2 regions of the Barnesiella sp. ET7 genome follow, and region 2 is predicted to be linked to the other one. Evidence: riboswitches for the same ligand, from Rfam matches in the RefSeq annotation. Region 2 holds a riboswitch; the other holds the start of a gene.
What was found. Region 2 has a riboswitch for cobalamin ahead of NW211_RS05315 (TonB-dependent receptor). Riboswitches for the same ligand answer to the same signal wherever they lie in the genome.

Region 1 (3,769 bases), on a different contig from region 2:
CCGACAGTGTACCGGTATACAGCATAGCGGTGAAGGCTCAACAGCAGGGGGCAGCTGTGGGTATCGTGACCAGCAGCGAAATCGACGATGCCACGCCGGGGGCCTTCTATGCCCACCAGGGGAACCGCAACAACCGCTACGAGGTGGGGCTCGACCTGCTGGCGACGGGGTTCGACTTCTACGCCGGCAACCGATTCAAGCAACCGTCGCTCCCCGGCAGGGAGTCGCTCTACGACCTGCTGCCCAAGCGGGGATATGTGCTGGCTACCAGTGTAGACGATTACCAACGCAAGGCCCAGAAGGCCGGGAAGATGGTGCTGTTTCCCGAGCGAAGCATCACCTATGCCATAGACCGCCGGCCCGGCGACATGCGGCTGGCCGACCTCACCCGCTGCGCCGTGGATTTCCTGTCGCGCAACGAGCGGGGCTTCTTCCTGATGATCGAGGGGGCTCAGATCGATTGGGCGGGACACACGCGCGACGGGGCTACCGACCTGCGCGAGGTGAAAGACCTGGAGGAGTCGGTACAGATTGCCTGTGACTTTTACCGGGCTCACCCCGACGAAACCCTTATCATTGTTACGGCCGACCACGAAACGGGTGGTGTGGTACTGGGCACGGGCGAATATGCCCTCAACCTGCAGGCGCTCCAGTACCAGACGATGAGCGGCTCGACCTTCACCCGGCAGATTGCCGACTGGCGACGGGCTGGAGAACCGGTTTCGTGGGAGAGGGTGAAAACGGCTCTGTCGCAGGCCTTCGGCTTCTGGTCGCACCTCACCCTTACGGCCGAACAGGAGGCCCGCCTCAAACGGGTATACGAGGAGACCTTGCTCAACCCCTCGGACACATTGGTACAGTCGCTCTACGAGGCCAACGAACCGATGACCGAAACGGCCAAACAAATCATCAACGAGATAGCCCGCATCGCCTGGACCTGCGGCTCGCACACGGCCGGCTATGTGCCCCTCTATGCCATAGGAGCGGGTGCCGAAAAGTTTGGCGGAACCATCGACAACACCGATATTCCCCGAATCGTTTCCGAGATTTTCGGATATGAATAAATAGCTAATCTTCAGCGGAATACAAAAGACACAGTCTCTTTTGTGTAAGATTTTTTTAGAAAAACATTGTAAAATTAGGACAAAGGATATAACTTTGTCCCCCGTAATCGGTTTGCCCCGCCCGATTCGGCCGAGGCAATGAAAAGGGAATCGGGTGCAAATCCCGAACAGGCCCGCTGCTGTGAGTTTCGTATGAGTTTTCAGACAAATACTGCAATGCCACTAATCCAGACTCGATTGGGAAGGCGTCTGAGAGGGAGACAAGTCAGAAGACCTGCCGATTGCGTAGAAACAACTGTTGCCGGCTCCGTGGACCGAGCCGCCGGTCGAAAGAAAATTTTTCGGAAAAAAGAGATTTTTTGCTTGAGCAATAGGAGTAGGCGTCGCGTGGGCGACTCTATTCCGCCATTCAGTATTTAACTAAAAAAGAAAAGATTATGGCAAGAAAAATTCCTTTTAGTGTAGATATAACGGGGAGCTTCGTATACTCCGAGCCCCTCGTCGAAGCCCGCAAACTGTATCACGACGGGGTGTGGAGTTCGGCCAAGCTGCACGAAATCGAAGATAAAGAGATTTATCGCATTGTCGAGAAGTGCAAAGAGATAGGGCTGAAGTGTGTAACCGACGGCGACTACAAGTCGACCAACTATCTCGACTTTTTCCACCACTTGGAGAATATCACGAAACAGGAACCGGCTCAACCCGAAGAGGTGAAGGAGTCGGTTATCTCGGGCAAAATCGGATTTGACAACGCCTACCCCTCCACGCCGAAGGTGACCCAGCGCTTCACCTACCTGACGGGTATCATCGGGGGCGACATGTATGCCAAGGTGCTGCTCCCCTCGCCTGCTACACTGCTGGCCGAGCTGCTCCGCCCCGAGAACCGCTACAATACCGGGCGCTACTACCCCGATATGGATTTGCTCGTGCACGACATCGCCCAAACTTACCAGACGGTCATCAACGAGTTTTACGACATGGGGTGCCGATTCCTGCAACTGAGCGACTACGCCTGGAACCTGGCCGGCAACAGCGACCTCGAGCAGGTGGCCCAGGCCGCACACATCGACCTGCTTTCGCTGGTGGCTACCTCGGCCAAACTCACCGAGGCTTGTCTGGCTCAGAAACCCGACGACATGTGCATCTCGCTGCAGTTCCACGAGAAGTGGTGGCGCGTGGGCGACAAGGAGAAGACGGCCGAGCTGCTGCTCTCGACCCAGGCCGATGCCATTGCACTCGACTTCGGCGACCGCGAAAACGAGAACATCGACCTCTCCATGCTCAACTACTGCCAGGGCAAAGAGGTGATTCTGGGATTGATTTCGACCTCGAGCCTGCAACCCATATCGACCAGCAGCATCACGCTGCACATCGAGAATGCAGCTCGTCTGCTCCCGCTCGAGTCGCTCCACCTGAGCAGCCAGGGCGACTTCCGCGACAACGAGGGCAACAGCATCGTCTCGGAACAGATGATGTGGAGCAAAATCGTAACGATGAAAAATATTGCGAAGAGCGTTTGGGGCGAATAAATCGTTCGCCTCGACTACTCCCGACCTGTGAGCCGATAGTCGATGCGGTCAACATGCACCGGCTATCGGTTCTCTCTTTCCAATCTCTATCTTGAAAGAAGAGAATGGGCGGCCCGGGCACCGTCAAATGTCGAAAACTTCGTTTTCCACTTGCCACTGCTCTCGCCTTTCACTGTCTTTGTTATACGAAGATAGATGCGGCTTAACAAAAAATCTCAAACAAGTTTGGCTTTTTTGTATTCGCCTTTCACTATCTTTCCAGAAGAAAGGAGGCGGCTCGGCTCTGTCAAATGTCGAAAACTTCGTTTTCCATTTGCCACTGCTCTCGCCTTTCACTATCTTTGCACGCTGAAACATTGGTCAATACTACAATAAGGTGAACAACGTACACGAAGAACTGAAATCGGTATCGCAATTCCTCACGGAATATGCGACCTGTTTGATGGCATCGGGCGTACATACCTCGCGTATTGTGCGCAACACGGCCCGTATAGCCGAGTCGTTTGGGTTCGAAGCCCACATGACACTCTTTCACAAAACCATCAGCATGACCTTGCGAAGCAAGGACAACGCCCACGTATACAGCACGGTGAGTACCGCGAAATCGGGGGCAATCAATTTTGAATTCAACTCCGAATTGAGCGCCCTCAGCTGGGAAGCCTACGACAACCACCTCCCGCTCGACACGCTGTGGGAGAAATTCCACGCCATCACGAGCAAACCTCGCATGAACCCGTGGACGGTGTGGATTCTGGTGGGCTTTGCCAATGCTTCGTTCTGCCGGCTCTTCAACGGCGACTGGATAGCGGTAGCCGCCGTATTTGTGGCTACGCTCGTGGGATTCCGCATCAAACAAATATTGCACTTCAACCACTATTTCGTATTCACCATATCGGCATTTGTCGCATCGCTCATCGCCTCGATTACCATGTGGCAGCACTGGGGCACCACCCCCGACATCGCTATCGGTGCCAGCGTGCTCTACCTCATACCGGGCGTCCCCTTGATTAACGGGATTATCGATATTATCGAAGGTCATGTGCTGGCCGGCACCGCCCGACTCATCAACGCCCTGCTGTTGATTGTCTGCATCGCCTTCGGTATGGGTATCACTCTTTTAATGATGGGAGGGAAACTGTTATGATCGACTGGCAAATATTAGGCTCGGTCATTGCC
Region 2 (3,769 bases):
CTGGGTGGCACTCTCGGGCTTCAGGGCCGAGTTGCCCATATCGGTGTAATAGAGGTCGTTGAAGGTGGGCATGCGGTATATCTGCTTGTAGAAGGCTCGCAGCACCCAGTTGTATCGCTTGAGCGGCTGGTACGAGAGGAAGACGGCGGGTGTCACCTTGCTCTTGTTGGGAGCCTTGGTCTGCCCCTCGGCCGTCTCGTCGACCAGCGTAGCCAGCACGCTGGCCTGCATCTTCAGCCGGTCGGCCAGCGAGAAGGCGGTAGCGGCCGAAATCCAGTGGGTGTAGCGGCTGGCCGAGAGGTACTCCGACAGGCCGTTCCACTGCATGTCGTAGGCCACCGACACGTCCCAGTTGCGGAGTATCGAATACTTGTTGGCCAATGACACGTAGACCTCGCGCTGCTTGTACTGGTTGTCGACCCGCATCAGCTTGTCGTCGTTGTTCACATAGTGGGTATAATCGAACGCATACTTGGCATTGACCTTGAGGCTGTACTTGCGGGTAATATCCTGCTGATAGACGCCTTGCACGAAGGTGTTGCGGTCCCACAACCGCTCGCCGTTGCGCCACACGTTGTTGACGATGGCGCCGGGGATACCCCGCTCGGAGCTGTAATGGTAGACGTAGGCTTTCCAAAAACCGTTGGAGAGATAGCCCTGCAGACCGCCCTCGAAACGCACGGCATCGATGTCGCCGTTTTGCCGGGTAGCCGTGGTGTCGTAGGCCACCTCGCCCGAGGGGGTAACCCGCTTGTAACGGAATTTGTACTTACCGCTCGAGTTGGTCCACTCGCTGTTGAAGGTCATGCTCACGCTCTCGCTGAGCTTGTATTCGAAGAGCACCGAGGGGTTGACCAAGTCGAACGACCCCGTTTTGAACGAGGCCTTCAGGTGCGACTTCTCACCCGGCTTGAACTTGGGCCGACGGGTGGTGAGGTAGATGGAACCGGCCGAGCCGAACTCACGGGCCGACTGGAATATCTCGCTCTTCTGCCCGTTGTAGAGCGAAATCTCCTCGATGTTCTCGAGCGAGAATTTCCCCAGGTCCACCTGGCCGTTCTGAGCATTGCCCAACTGGATACCGTTGTAATATACCCCCATGTGGTTGGTACCCATGCTGCGGATGTTGACGGTCTTCAAACCGCCCACTCCACCGTAATCCTTAATCTGAATACCCGAAAAGTAACGTATGGCATCGGCCACCGAAAAACTGTTGAGAGCCTGTAACTCCTTCCCTGCAAGTTTCTGTGAGGGTATCACCTCGCTATACCGGTTGGCCGTGACCATTACCTCGCCCAGCGACCGGGTCTGTATCGAGTCGGTCGACGAAGTCTCATCGGCCCACACCCGCACGGGCAGAGCAGCCAGTACCCCAATCGCACACACAAACGATACCCAACGACAAAGTCTTTCCATCGGACTATTTTTTAACAGCCTCGGAGCGGGTTCTTTCGATACAAGTCGGTGTAAACAGACGGACGCGTGTAGGCCACCCTTCCGCAGATTCACAAGCTCTACCCCCCGAAAGCTAATGACTAAAAGCATGGCAGGTCTTCTGACTTACTCCGGTAACCGAGGCCTTCCCAATCGTCATAATCAGTGGCTTTCAAGTATTCTCGGCACCTCTACGGGAGCTTACAGCAGCGGGACTGTTCGGGATTTTCACCCGATTCCCTTTTCATTCTACGCCCCGGACGGGGTTTCGAAACCAATGCGTGACAAAGGTAACACAAATTATTGATACTGTTCTATTTTTTCTTGGAAATTATTCCAAACCAAACCTGCACCCCAATCGTTACTTGTGAAAAAAGTATTGATTCGTAATAAAAAATAACGGTTATAAATTTGTATCAATCACAAATTTTACCGAATATTGCGAAAATTTTCTTCATCTACATACAATACACTTATGGAAGAAAACCAAACCTTGAAAAACGACAATTTCGTAGTGCGCGTATGGCGATTCTACCTTGAAGGATTCCGATCGATGACCTTGGGAAAAACACTTTGGGCAATCATTCTTATCAAACTGTTCATCATGTTTTTTATCCTGCGGCTCTTCTTTTTCCCCAACATTTTGCAAAAAGAGTTCGATACCGACGAGGAGCGGGCCAATGCCGTCATCGAAAATCTCACCAATACCAATAATTCTCAACAACAACAATCACAGGAGTTATGAACGATCTTTTCACGCTCGTAGACTGGTCGAGGGCACAATTTGCACTCACCGCTATTTATCACTGGCTGTTTGTCCCCCTCACGCTGGGGTTGGGCATAATCGTCAGTATCATGGAAACCATCTACTACCGTACCGGCGACGAACGATGGAAAACCATTACCAAATACTGGATGACCCTCTTCGGCGTCAACTTCGCCATCGGGGTGGCAACCGGTATCATTCTCGAGTTCCAGTTCGGTACCAACTGGTCCAATTACAGCTGGTTCGTGGGCGACATTTTCGGGGCGCCGCTCGCCATCGAGGGCATCATGGCCTTCTTCATGGAGGCGACCTTCATCGCCGTCATGTTCTTCGGCTGGAACAAAGTGAGCAAACGGTTCCACCTGGCTTCGACCTGGCTCACCGCCATAGGGGCCTCGATTTCGGCGCTGTGGATTCTGGTAGCCAACTCGTGGATGCAATACCCCGTGGGCATGAAGTTCGACCCCGAGACTGCCCGCAACGTCATGGACGACTTCTGGGCGCTGGTACTCTCGCCGGTAGCCGTCAACAAGTTTTTCCACGCCGTATCGGCCGGCTGGGTGCTGGGCGGCATCTTCGTCGTGGGCGTGAGTGCATGGTATCTGCTTAAGAATCGCGAAAACTTCCTGGCCAAACAGAGCATCCGCGTGGGGGCCTGGGTAGGTCTGGTGGGGGCTCTCGTCGTAGCCTACACCGGTGACGGTTCGGCCTATCAGGTAGCCGACAAGCAACCCATGAAACTGGCTGCCATGGAGGGTGTCTACCACGGCAAGGAGGGGCAGGAGCTTATCGCCTTCGGTATTCTCAATCCGGCCAAGGAGTTCAACAACAACGAGAAGGAGTTTCTTTTCGACATACCTATCCCCAAACTGCTCTCAATACTGGCTACGCGCCAGGTCGACGGTTTCGTGCCGGGTATCAACGACATCATCGACGGCGGTTACCCCGACAAGAACCTCAAGGGTGAGGAGATTATCGCTCTCTCGGCTCAGGAGAAGATGGAGCGCGGCCGCCTGGCCATCGCCGCTCTGGCCGACTTCAACACGGCCCGGCAAAACAACGACACCACAGCCATGAACGAGGCCCGGGCCCGACTCGATGCCAACTACGAATACTTCGGCTACGGCTATGTCGACTCGGTCGAACAGCTCATTCCCCACGTGCCGTTTGTCTTCTACTCGTTCCACATCATGATTATCCTGGGCGGTTACTTTATCCTCTTCTTCATCCTCGTGCTCATCCTCTCCTACAAAGAGAAACTGCATAACCTCAAATGGATGTTGTGGGTAGCCATACTCACCATTCCGCTGGGATACGTCTGCCTCGAAGCCGGCTGGATTGTGGCCGAGATGGGCCGCCAACCGTGGGTTATCCAGGACATCATGCCTACCTTCGCCGCCATCTCGAAAATCGAGGTAGCCTCGGTACAAACCACCTTCTGGTTGTTTGCCGCACTCTTTACCATCCTGCTCATCGCCGAGGTGGGTATCATGTTGAAACAAATCAAAAAAGGAACCGAAAAAAAATAAAGACACACTATGGAACTGAACGAACTATTTTACCAGCACT

Region 1: it holds a riboswitch for cobalamin, as region 2 does, so the genes downstream of both, NW211_RS03470 (hypothetical protein) here and NW211_RS05315 (TonB-dependent receptor) in region 2, are expected to answer to the same signal.

The regions. Positions count from the first base shown of each region.
Region 1 covers NZ_JANRHM010000004.1:2,394-6,162, forward strand. The annotation lists gene NW211_RS03465 (alkaline phosphatase) at 1-1,064, shown strand, start outside; cobalamin riboswitch at 1,156-1,361, shown strand; gene NW211_RS03470 (hypothetical protein) at 1,502-2,593, shown strand; gene NW211_RS03475 (threonine/serine exporter ThrE family protein) at 2,970-3,737, shown strand; gene NW211_RS03480 (threonine/serine exporter family protein) at 3,734-3,769, shown strand, end outside.
Region 2 covers NZ_JANRHM010000006.1:111,500-115,268, forward strand. The annotation lists gene NW211_RS05315 (TonB-dependent receptor) at 1-1,416, opposite strand, end outside; cobalamin riboswitch at 1,528-1,728, opposite strand; gene NW211_RS05320 (DUF4492 domain-containing protein) at 1,910-2,179, shown strand; gene NW211_RS05325 (cytochrome ubiquinol oxidase subunit I) at 2,176-3,729, shown strand; gene cydB (cytochrome d ubiquinol oxidase subunit II) at 3,739-3,769, shown strand, end outside.